Regions from separate parts of the Rheinheimera baltica genome, predicted to be linked through region 1. Evidence: predicted binding sites of a transcription regulator. Region 1 holds the regulator's gene; each other region holds the start of a gene.
What was found. Region 1 encodes sigma-54, which starts transcription at its own class of promoters, with help from an activator protein. Its sites were predicted from a motif close to TGGCANGNTNCNTGCTT; they were not measured.
Positions count from the first base shown of each region.

Region 2: ORJ00_RS15220 (PEP-CTERM sorting domain-containing protein) is a predicted target of sigma-54. The motif match lies at 2,612-2,628, and genes of this name have one in related genera.
Region 3: ORJ00_RS02975 (flagellar protein MotY) is a predicted target of sigma-54. The motif match lies at 2,401-2,417, and genes of this name have one in related genera.

Region 1 covers NZ_JAPJDY010000003.1:342,593-346,810, forward strand. The annotation lists gene rapZ (RNase adapter RapZ) at 1-434, opposite strand, end outside; gene ptsN (PTS IIA-like nitrogen regulatory protein PtsN) at 431-904, opposite strand; gene hpf (ribosome hibernation promoting factor) at 912-1,199, opposite strand; gene ORJ00_RS06950 (RNA polymerase factor sigma-54) at 1,226-2,728, opposite strand; gene lptB (LPS export ABC transporter ATP-binding protein) at 2,778-3,500, opposite strand; gene lptA (lipopolysaccharide transport periplasmic protein LptA) at 3,497-3,982, opposite strand; gene lptC (LPS export ABC transporter periplasmic protein LptC) at 3,972-4,218, opposite strand, start outside.
Region 2 covers NZ_JAPJDY010000009.1:67,947-72,164, reverse strand. The annotation lists gene ORJ00_RS15230 (helix-turn-helix transcriptional regulator) at 39-992, opposite strand; gene ORJ00_RS15225 (glutathione S-transferase family protein) at 1,158-1,775, shown strand; gene ORJ00_RS15220 (PEP-CTERM sorting domain-containing protein) at 1,926-2,576, opposite strand; gene ORJ00_RS15215 (NYN domain-containing protein) at 2,816-3,298, opposite strand; gene ORJ00_RS15210 (diguanylate cyclase) at 3,564-4,218, shown strand, end outside.
Region 3 covers NZ_JAPJDY010000002.1:13,943-18,160, forward strand. The annotation lists gene ORJ00_RS02960 (Hpt domain-containing response regulator) at 14-655, shown strand; gene ORJ00_RS02965 (response regulator) at 642-1,067, shown strand; gene ORJ00_RS02970 (hypothetical protein) at 1,132-1,464, shown strand; gene ORJ00_RS02975 (flagellar protein MotY) at 1,478-2,341, opposite strand; gene rnt (ribonuclease T) at 2,479-3,153, shown strand; gene ORJ00_RS02985 (Grx4 family monothiol glutaredoxin) at 3,216-3,557, opposite strand; gene sodB (superoxide dismutase [Fe]) at 3,796-4,218, shown strand, end outside.

The DNA of each region.
Region 1 (4,218 bases):
GCTAGCTGATGCACGTTCAAATCTGTGGTATCGATATATAAGTCAGCGCGGCTGGATATCGGGTCTAATAATTGCTGTTCTTGTGATATAGCTTCGTCTAACGACATCGCCTGATGCGACAGCGGATGCAAGCGGCGGGTTTCACTAAAGCGCTTTATCAGGCTAGCGTGATCGGCATCAAGGTACAGAATGGTTAAGTCCAACTTACGTGGCAGGTAAGACAAAATTTCCGCCAGCTCGTCAGGGTCTTGTGGCAAATTGCGTACATCTATACTCACTGCAACTCGCTCGTACTGCCCCATCACGGTTGTTGCCAACGTAGGTAATAAATTTACCGGAATATTATCAACACAGTAGTAGCCAAGGTCTTCCATTACACGCAGTGCGACTGACTTACCCGAACCGGAACGACCACTGACAACCAAAAGTTTCATTTTTCAGTTTCCAAAGCACTGTATTCCATGAGTAGCTGATATAACTGGCTGTTAGTGTCAGCATGACGAATTTTTTTAGTTAATTCTTTTTGGCTGAGTAACTTGGCTATACCTGCCAGTGTGCTCAAATGCGCCTGACATTGCTCTTCTGGGATCATAATAGCGCAGAATATATCAACCGGTTGATTATCAATAGCATCAAATGGGATGGCTTCTTTACTGACGACAAACACTAATATTGGCTTTGTTACGCATTTTAGTTTGCCATGTGGTATGGCTATACCTCCCCCGATACCGGTTGAACCCAGTTTTTCTCGTGTCATCAGGGCTTCTAGAATACTGTACTCTGACATTTCTGGAAGTTGTTGGTGCGCCAGTTCAGCAATGTATTCAAGAATGCGTTTTTTGCTGTTAAAAAGAACTGCACTTTTAGTGCAGTTCTCGGCAAGCATTGAAGTTAAGTTCATCATCTTCTAATCAGTGTCGGGAAATTTTCTCTTTATGCTTGATAACCTGGCGATCTAGTTTATCTATCAGCTGGTCTATCGCAGCATACATATTTTCATCTTCAGATATTGCGAAGACTTCACCACCGGTTAAATGCAGTTTGGCTTCAGCAATCTGCTTTAATTTTTCCACGTTTAAGATCACATGTACATTGTTTATATGATCAAAGTGTCGTTCTAGTTTGGCAAATTTACTGTCTACGTATTGTTTTAAGGCTGTGGTGATTTCAACATGGCGACCAGTTAGATTGATTTGCATAGACATATTCCTTCTTTTAGGCTTATTTACAGCAAGGTCTTGCGTTGATTTGACGGTGGGATATACAAGGACTCACGATACTTGGCTATGGTACGCCGTGCTACGTTAATACCTTGCTCCAACAGAATCTCGGCCATTTTACTATCACTTAACGGTTTGGCCGGATTCTCTGCCGCCACTAATTTTTTAATAAATGCGCGAATTGCAGTGGAGGAACATTCGCCACCGCTCTCAGTACTAACATGACTGGAAAAGAAGAATTTAAGTTCAAAAATACCTCTTGGTGTGTGCATATACTTTTGCGTCGTTACTCGAGATATGGTGGATTCGTGCATTCCAACCATCTCTGCAACGTCGTTAAGCACCATCGGTTTCATCGCTTCTTCGCCGTGCTCAAAAAACGCTTGTTGCTGTTGCACGATGCAATTAGCCACTTTTAACAGTGTTTCATTCCGACTTTCCAGACTTTTTAGAAACCACTTCGCTTCTTGCAGATGAGAACGGATAAATTGGGTGTCTGCACTGTTCTTAGCGGTTCGCGACATTGCAGCATATTGCTGATTTATTCGAACTTTGGGCATAGCGTCAGGGTTTAGTTCAACCTGCCAACGCCCTTTTACTTTAATGACACTGACATCAGGAACAACGTATTGTTGTTCTTCACGGATGACGTCAGCGCCAGGTCGTGGGTTCAGGCTATGTATTAGCCGCATCACTTCCTTTAACTCATCTTCTTTGAGTTTAGTCACACGCATGAGAGAACGAAAGTCACGATTGGCTAAAAATTCTGTATGATCCCGAATCATACTCCGTGCTTCCTCCAAAAACGGGGTATCTAGGGCAAATTGACGCAGCTGAACCAGCAAACATTCCTGTACCGAACGAGCGCCTACACCTACAGGGTCAAAAAGTTGAATGCGTTTTATGACGGCTTCAACTTCATCGGCTTCTATATCGTCAAGCCCAAGTGATTCAAGAATGTCGTCACAACTGATGGTTAGCAAGCCATTGTCATCAATAGCTTCAATAATAATTTGTGCGATGGCAAGGTCGGTATCTGAAAATGGTGTTAGTTGCATTTGCCAGCGCAAATAATCTTGCAACGTTTCACTGGTTTCTCCCTGATACACCATATCATCTTCGCCAGAGCCGCTTCCAGCGCTCACTGGAGCTGCACTTACTAAATCGTCCCAGTTATTATCCAGAGGTAAATCCTCCTGGATATTCTGCTCAGTCATGGAATCGCTGCTGTCTGGTTCGTTGGGCTCGTAGCTGTCGTCAGAATGGTTATCGTCACCAGAGCTGTCATTGTCTGCAGTGTTATGTTCTGCGTTGTCTTTGGTGTCTTTGGGGTCGGCAGAAAAGCTATCGTATTCGTCTTCTGCTTCAAGCAATGGATTAGCATCCAGTGCTTCCTGAATTTCTTGTTGCAACTCAATCGTCGACAATTGCAGTAGGCGTATTGCCTGCTGTAATTGTGGCGTCATGGTTAGCTGCTGTCCTAAGCGAAGTTGCAAAGAGGGCTTCATCTACTTCTACCGTTCTCCTGAATGACACGCTGTGAGTTATTTTGGCTAACTATAGCCTGAATTGCTCACCGAGGTATACATCGCGAACCTTTTGATTTGCCAGTACGTCTTGTGGTGGGCCAGCTGCAATGAGCTCGCCATGACTAACAATATAGGCAATTTCGCACACATCAAGGGTTTCGCGTACATTATGGTCTGTTATTAATACGCCGATACCCCGTTGGCCAAGGTGCTGGATAATTTTTTTTATATCTAAAACTGAAATAGGGTCAACGCCGGCAAAAGGCTCATCTAACAAAATAAATGCTGGATTGGCAGCCAGTGCTCTGGCTATTTCAACACGGCGACGTTCACCACCGGACAAGCTCATGCCCAGGCTGTGCTTAATATGACCGATATGAAACTCTTCTAACAGGTCATCCGCGATTTCTTCACGTTGGGTGCGGCTGAGGTCTTTACGGGTTTGTAAGATCGCAAGTAAATTGTCGTGCACAGTTAGTTTGCGAAAAATCGAACTTTCTTGCGGTAAGTAACCAATACCTTGTCGGGCGCGGGTATGAATCGGGTCGAATGTAATGTCTTTATCATTCAGACTTATACTGCCTTTATCTGAAGGTACCAGGCCGACAATCATGTAAAACGTAGTGGTTTTACCCGCGCCATTGGGCCCCAGTAAACCGACAATTTGCCCCGCGTTAACTTCCAGGCTGACATCTTTAACAACCTGGCGCCCTTTATAGCTTTTCGCCAAATGTGATGCGATTAACTTCATGGATTAGTTTTTTCCTCAGGCGTGAAAATTGTTGTTACACGCTTGGTCTCGTTACTCTCAGCGCTAAGCTGTTGCTTTTCGACGTTATATCTGATGACCGATGCTTTTACCACGCTACCACTTTGCGTTAGTTCTGCATCGCCGGTCAATGTTAGCGTGCGACTCGAGGGTTCATAGCGCATTTCCGCCGCTGATGCAGTAACCGGTTTTCCATCGGCAAGAAGCTGTGAATAACGCACCGGGGTGCCAGTTGCAACATAAACTTCTTTGCCTTTACCTGCACTGGCATTTATTTCTAGTTGATCTGCTTTCATTTGCATTGATCCCTGAGTGATCAATACGTTGCTACGATAGGTTGCTACGTTTTCTGCAATTGAAACCAGATTATCTGCATCAATTTGGATTTTCTGTGCATAGTCCGGCTCAGCGGCAAACACCGACATGCTGGTAAGAAATAAAACGACAATAAGGTTAGTCTTCATTTTGATATACCGTGTGCTCGTGCTGTAATAATTGAAAAGTTTTTTGGCTTAAATCGGCGTCAATACCGCTACCTTTAATATAAAAGCCTTTCCCTTGAATCAACACGGGTTGATTATTCTTCAATTTGTTATCAGGAAACAACATTTCAAGTCTTTCCGTCTCGATTCGCTCTATCAGTTCGTTAGGCTCCAGGCTATCGATACTCACTTGTTGCTCCAGAATAACCTTGTCTTGT
Region 2 (4,218 bases), on a different contig from region 1:
TTTTAAATAAGCAGCGAATTAAATACACTGCCCCGCTATTACTGGCGCCGGGCAATATCCATTAAGCGCTTTGCTTGCAAATTTAGTGCTTGTTTTAACTCTGGTGGTGTAATAACGCTAAAATCAAACGGCAGCTGGCTTAACCACAGAGCCAGGCAATGACAGCTATCGGTGCGAGTGCTTAGCAACAATCCCTCTGGCTGCGGTTTTAACATCGAGGCAGTGGAGCCCATTGCCTGTGCTGCGGTATTTTTATCAGTATGCAGTAATACCTGTACATCCAAATTGCCTGGCATCGCATTCAGGCTGTGGCGAAAATGCTCAGCAGAATTAAAGTTTTCAGGCCGGGTAAAGGTGGTCTCCAATATATTGATATGTTGCAAACGATCTAACCTAAAGGTACGAAGCTCCATGCGTAAATGGCAATAACCGCTCACATACCAGTGGCCACTACGAAACAGCAAGCCATAAGGGTCTACCTGCCGCATCACTGGAGGCTGCTGATAAGCAGCATAAAAAATAGCAACTGAACGTTGCTGCTCCACCGCAACCAGCAGGGGTTCTAATTGCTGTTGCGGGGTGTCGGGGGCCACTTCAGGCAACATTATGTTGATGGTGTCAGCAATAGCTCTGGCTCGGGATTTGAGCCTGGCAGGCATAACGCGTTCCAGTTTCGCCTGAATACTGCTGATAGCGGCTGCGGTATCAGCCAGGCGCAGGTTTTTCGCCGCCAACAAACCCAGCGACAACGCCAGAGTTTCATCATTGGTAAACATCATTGGCGGTAGCTTAAACCCGGCCACAAGCATGTAGCCGCCATCGCAGCCCTGCTCAGTGGTCACAGGTATACCTAAACCTTCCAGCACCTGAATATAACGCCTTACGGTGCGTTTATCGACACCCAGCCGGCTGGCTAATTCAGTACCACTTAAACGGCCATGAGACTGCAACAACTCAAGCAAACTGAGCACACGGATAGTCGGGCCACTCATCGGGCTTCTCTGTTAGGCATTGGCTATTCCTAATGACTGCTGATATGACAAATAACCAAAATATAACCGAAATCTAGGACGGATTCTGTCCTAATTAGGATTTATTGTGCTGGTAGCAAAAAACAAACAGCAACAACCTCAATCAACGATAAGGAATGACAACAGATGAAACCGCTTACGTTATATACCAACCCCAACTCGCGTGGCCGTATTGTTCGCTGGCTGCTGGAAGAGCTTAACGTGCCTTACGACATTAAGGTGCTGCAGTATGGCGATGAGATAAAAGCCGCCGACTATCTGGCGCTTAATTCTATGGGCAAAGTACCGGCCATTACTCACGGTGAGGTAGTGGTAACCGAAACCGCCGCTATATGTGCTTATTTGGCAGACCAGTTTGCCGACAGACAATTAGCCCCTGCCCTGGATAGCGCTGAGCGCGGTACTTATTACCGCTGGTTATTCTTCGCTGCCGGGCCATTAGAAATGGCCACCAGCGCCAAAGCGTTTAACTGGCGCCTGGATGCCGACAATGCTCAGTCGGTTGGCTGTGGTTTGTATCAGGATACGCTAAATACGCTGGAAAGTGCTTTAACCCAAAGCCTGTATATCTGTGGTCAACAATTCACTGCCGCTGATGTGTATGTAGGCAGCCATATTCATTGGGGCTTGATGTTTAATACGCTGGAATCACGACCGGCCTTTACCGAGTACGTGCAACGACTACAAGCACGCAAAGCGGCCATTCGGGCTAACGAGTTGGATGATGCGTTGCTAACAACTTAAGCCGTTCTTAATCATCTAAGGTTTACAACAAAACAGGACTGGGCACTTTTAAAACAGAAAGGGTCGCTCACATGCTGTGATGCGACCCTTATTAATAACATTTGCGTTAAACGCTACTTCAGTTAGCGCTAGTTAGCACTGCAAAATAGTTTATTTCGACAATATTTTTTTGCGCATCACGAAACCGAACAAACCCAGCATCATAACCGCAAAAGAAGACGGCTCAGGTACTGAAGCTGTTGTAGAACTGATGGCTAACGCATGATTCCCCCAGGACGACGTGGTTAAATTGTTACCGAATGCTGAGATGTTACCATTTAGACTAGATATATCAGTACGTTGCCAATAAAAATTCGTTCCGTTTAGCGTATTCTGAGACGAAATCCCAATAAAGTATCTACCTGCATTTAGCATCAATCCAGCAACATTAAAGTCAAATCGCAAAATATCAGCAAACTGTGAATTATTGTGATTAAAACCCGTATCTGAAACATTAAACGCTGTAACTAACGCATCAAACACCACGTCGCTAGCGTTCGCTGATGAACGAATTTGAATTCTGAAATCAAAAGATGCTGGCTGAACACCTGAGGTCCAATAACCTCCCCACATAGTGATTTCCTGAACATTAGCAGCATCTAATATAGTGAAATCATCAAATATAGAGGACGATCCTTGTGAAAAATTTGCGCCTGTTATGATATTTGCTGGATTAAATGACTGATCGACAATTAAACCTGCGTTGGCATTCCCACCGAAAACAATAAACGCTAACAACAAAAGGGTTTTCTTTAAATTCATTATTATCTCTTTAATAGTTATTATCGGTATTGCTTAAGCAAAAAACGCGCCTAAATTATTGTCATTAACAATCATATAATTAGAAACAAATGAAGGGTCATAATAGATTATGTGTAAATTTTACTGACACTTATTGGACTGGTTACACTGACGCACAAGAAATAAAACAATAAACACCAGTTAAATCTAAACGTTAAGCCCAAATTTTTGAGGGCTATACGATGGCTGACGCGACTTAGTTAGTGTTTTGCTAGTAGCAAAGCTTCATCAATTGCAATAAACCGGCTGGCGGCGTTGCGAAGTGCCAGTGCAGTTAAACCCTCAACGCCATAAACCTCTACTTCGGTTTCATACTTTGTAATCAGTTTTTGCGCCAGCAAGTCAAAGTCACCATCGCCCGATGCCAGTACGAGTAAGTCACTGTACTGGCCGTATTCAATGGCATCCAACGTTATACCCACATCCCAGTCACCTTTTGCGCTACCATCCGCACGCTGAATAAAGGGTTTAAGTTTTACTTCAAAGCCAATGGCACGGAGGATATTCTGAAACTGGCGCTGCTTCTCATCGCCACGATCAATCGCGTAGGCAATGGCTTTTACAACAGTGCGTCCGTCAGTAACCTGGCGCCAAAAGGCGTTATAATCAAAATTGCGCTGAAACGCCTCTCGGCTGGTGTAGTAGATATTTTGAACATCTACCAGGATAGTAACACGGGTCATGGTAAGTCTCTGTTGAGTAATAGCGACCAAACTAACCGCCAAATCTCAGTGGTGCAAGGGCTTTATCACCCTAAGTTACTGCAAATTCGCACTTTACTTGCTTTAGTCTACTATCAATAAATAACAACTATAGATGACAGGTTAATATTGCAGGTGAATTGTTTGTGCTTGAGTTCTCCATGTCTGGTGTGAGCACGCTATTGTGATAGTGCTATATTCGGTTTGTACACTGGGCTTTTGGCAAAAAAAATGGAGCTTAGCCGTTTTGGCTTGGCTACTGGGGTTATTAGCGACGCTACCCCCAGCGCAAGCAGATGACAACAAAACACCAGACTCAGCAACAGTACTTACTTATTGTGTGGACCCTGACTGGATGCCTTATGAGGCAATAGATGATGGTGTACACGTCGGTATTTCCGCGGATTACATCGCATTAATTGCCGAAAAAACGGGCTTAACGTTTAAACTAATACCTACCCGCTCCTGGCTTGAAACACTGCAATTGCTGAGAAATGGCGACTGCATGTTATCGCCATTGTTAAACCAGTCAACAGAACGCGAACAATACCTACAATTTTCTGACGTCTATTTTCGCTCCCCCAATGTGCTGGTATCTCTTAGACAGCAACCCTTTTTACAAAGTATGGCAAATATTGGCACTCGCTCTTTGGCCGTGCCTAAAGGCTACCGTTTAATTGAGTACATAAAGCGCCACTACCCTGAAACCAGGATACATGAAGTAGAAAATGAACCTGCAGGGTTAAAGGCCGTCGCCGAGGGTGATGCGGATTTATTTATTGGTTCGTTATATTCAATTAATGGCCAAATTCAACAAGAATCTTTATATCAGTTAAAAGTGGCAGGTTGGCTTGAGCTGGAAGATAAACTTAGAATTGGCGTGTCTTTACCTTATCAAGCCG
Region 3 (4,218 bases), on a different contig from region 1:
AGTGGGAGTTTAAATGTCGTCTAGAAAGCACATTCTTATCGCTGAAGATGATGACTTTATGCGCAGTTTATTATCATCACAGTGCGCAGGCCTTGGCTTGACAGTTCATAGTGTTGAGAACGGCGAGCAAGCGATTACCGAAGCATTAAGTTATCAATATGACATCGTGCTTACCGATATTCAAATGCCGCTCTGTGACGGCACTACTGTGATGCGTATACTGAGACAGCTAGGCTACGATAGACCTATTATTGCTATGTCAGCCGATGAAATACCGACTGAGGGCTTTGATTTAATATTATCCAAGCCATTTGATGCAGCCATGCTAGCGGAAGTGATACAACGAACGGCGCCGCAAAAATCGGTTCCATTATTAATAGATGACGAACTCACCAATTTATTTTATCAAAATCTCTCACAACTTCGCCAAACATTCGAAGATGCACTAAAGCACAGTGAGCGCGAGGTAATGCGCCAGGTTTGCCATAAAATAAAGGGGGGCGCCGCCAGTTTTGGAGAAACAACACTGGCAGAGTTGGCTGGCTCACTTCAAATGCAGTTGTTTTCTGATGTTGCATTAGATGAATTACTGAACAACTGTAATCGCTTTCTTGATGCGCTAAGCCAGACAGGGAAACACGATGTTAGAACCTAAAATTTTGTTAGTGGATGACGTTGACTACTCAAGGCAACTGCTACGAAATAACATTATCGCTTTAGCAAACGAGAAATTACTGCACCATAACACCTTTATTTTTTTTAACGCTAACTGTGCCAGTTCTGCTCAAGCGCTGTTTGCTTTGCATCAACCCGATATTGTATTCCTTGATATTGACTTACCTGATGGTTCCGGCATTGACGTGTTAAAAAAGTTTAAAATTTCCCACCCACAATGCTTTATTGCCATGGTAAGCGGAGAAAGTACTTTGGTAAACGTTAAGCAGTGCATTGAGGCTGGTGCAGCAACGTTTATTGCTAAACCCTTTACCGGTGACAAAATACAGGCTGCGCTGAGATTATTTGAAAAGCGTTTAAAGCAAAATGTTAACTCTCTCAATACGCATTGAACTGAGCACAACACATTAAACTTTGGTAAGGTAACAACAATATAACTTAAGTTGAGGAAAAAACATGCGTTTGGTCATTTTACTCAGTATGGCATTGGCTCTTAGCAGTGTGAGTCAACGTGCTGATGCAGAGAGCTTTTATCAGATCCCGGTTCCTGCAGACGCCCGAGAGTTTGCCAGATTAGACAAAAAGTTACCTGCTGTACTGAGTTTTTATACTCACCAAACGGAAAGTGAGTTACGCGATTTTTACCTTCAGCAACTGGGTGACCCTTCTGATGAGCAAATGCAATATGGCCGCATTCAGTTATATTTTGTCGTTAATGGTAAACAGGCGCGCGTTATTATCTCTAGCCGCGAAGAATGGCGCCAGGTTGATATTATGATACAAAACTAGCACGGCTAACGACCTAGGGTTTAGTTAACTGCAATACCACCCTGCGGTTCTTTTTACGCTCCAGCGCCGTATCATTCGGCGCAATGTGTCGCCGTTCACCAAACCCTTCAACCTGCACTCTATCAGCGCTTAACCCAGCATCGACAAAAAAGCTTTTTACTTTCTCTGCCCGTTTTACTGACAATTGCTCGTTCATCCAACGCCCACCGTAGCTGTCGGTGTACCCTTGAATTTCAACAACATCAATCTCATTATCGTACTTCAGGTATTCAGCAATTTGCGCCAACCTACGCTGAGACTCCCGGGTTAGCTGGTCACCACCACTCTCGTAGCTCAACACCGTAAACGCAATGTCATCAAATCCGTAAGGCAGTAACTTTGCAATACATTGATTAAATAAATGGTACGGCTGAGGAAACTGCACTGGATTTATCGCAGCCACCACGTTGTCAAAAGGGCTGTACCAGTCTTTAAAATAAAACGTTGGGCTAAAACCATGTTCAAGTTCTGACAATAACGTCCATGCCACTTTTTTCGGAAGTTCACCATTGAACTGCTTTAACAATTGCATACTGGCAACCGCTTTAGCTGGCTCCCCCGGACGCCAACTTGGGGGAAGCGACATGACCTCAGCCAAACCATAATTATCGGGTAAACGCAGCATTTGCAATTCGAAATCTAAATTAAGTCCTTTACTGGCGACACTGCGAAACACAGCCTGACCAAAGCGGGGAATTTCATGCTGCAACTGACATGCCACCGGCGAACTTTGACTAAGCTGCCACGTTGACTGTTCTATTGCGGCAGAATATTGACGCAACTGCGGCTGAGCCATAACCGACGCGCTTAACAATAGGGTGCTAATAGCAAATAACATTCGCATTTCCCAGTTTCTCACTATAGTTGGTACACAAAACATAAATCACAATAATTACTAAGCAAACACTATGCCGCAACAAGACGGTAGCACTATTTTTTGGCATAATAGTCGCTGATTTATAAAATGGCGATGTTATGACACAACCCAGCACCCAACTTGCTCAGCGTTTTCGAGGGTATTACCCAGTAGTTATAGACGTGGAAACAGCTGGCTTTAATGCCAAAACCGATGCGCTATTGGAAATAGCAGCTACCTTGCTGGATATGGACGATAACGGCAATTTAGTGCCGCTACAAACATTGCACTTTCACGTCGAACCTTTTGAAGGCGCTAATCTGGATGCCAGCTCATTGGCGTTTAACGGTATAGATCCATTTAACCCGTTGCGAGGAGCGGTGCCAGAACGCGAAGCCATCACCGAAATTTGTAAAGCGGTGCGAAAAGCGCAAAAAGATGCAGGTTGCCAACGTAGTGTTATCGTGGCACATAACGCGGCCTTTGATCAGGGCTTTTTTAATGCCGCAATAGAACGGTTAAATTTTAAGCGCTCTCCGTTTCATGCCTTTGTTTCATTTGATACGACCAGTCTTTCAGCCTTGGCACTTGGACAAACCGTGTTAGCCAAAGCGTGTCAAACTGCGGGTATAGAGTTCAATAATAAAGAGGCCCATAGTGCCCTGTATGATACCGAACGCACAGCCGAACTATTCTGTCATATCGTCAATAACTGGAAAAAACTGGGTGGTTGGCCCTTAGCAGCTATGTCACACGACGACGCTGATGATTCTGCAGAGGCTGTATCTGCGTAAGCGATACACCTGTCGTTCAAAAGAAAAGGCGGTGATAACCGCCTTTTCTATTTAATCCGCATTTACTCTGCCGGTGTATCGGTTTTATGTTTCGCCGCAGCATCTTTAATTAAAGGCTGCAGTTCAGTGCGTTGGAACATTTCCAATATGATATCGCAACCGCCGATTAGCTCACCTTCTACCCACAATTGCGGAAACGTTGGCCAGTTGGCGTACTTGGGTAACTCTGCACGAATATCAGGGTTTTGCAAAATATCGACATAAGCAAATTGCTCACCACATGCGATCAACGCTTGTGATGCCTGTGCAGAAAAGCCACAACTTGGAAACTTCGGCGAGCCTTTCATAAATAACAAAATAGGATTGTCAGCAATTTGCTGTTTAATTTTATCTAGCGTTTCCATTAACACCTCACAACATAAGCATTTTCAGATTGGCAGACATTTTACGCTTTTCTGCAGTCATAGGCACTTGAGATTTACAAAAAAAACCCCACCTCTAATGCAGTAACGTTTAATGCTGATCAGCATAAACATCAAAACATGATCAGCCAAATCCACTACTGTAAAACTTGAGTATTTTAGTCAGGTTTTGTAGTCTACGCCATGCAGACAACATAAACAACGCCAACGGAGAACAACAATGGCCTTTGAATTACCAGCATTACCTTACGCAAAAGACGCATTAGCACCACACATTTCTGCCGAGACGCTGGAATACCACTACGGCAAACATCACAACACCTATGTCGTGAAGTTAAACGGTTTAGTTGAAGGCACTCCTTTCGCAGGCAAATCGCTGGAAGAAGTCGTTCGCACCTCTGAAGGCGGCATGTTCAATAACGCCGCGCAGGTATGGAACCATACTTTTTACTGGCACTGCTTATCACCAAATGGTGGCGGCGAGCCAACAGGCAAATTAGCTGACGCTATCAATGCAAAATGGGGTTCTTTCGCTGCGTTTAAGACAGCCTTCAATGACAAAGCAGTGAACAACTTCGGTTCAAGCTGGACTTGGTTAGTAAAAACTGCTGACGGCAGCCTGGATATCGTCAATACCAGCAAC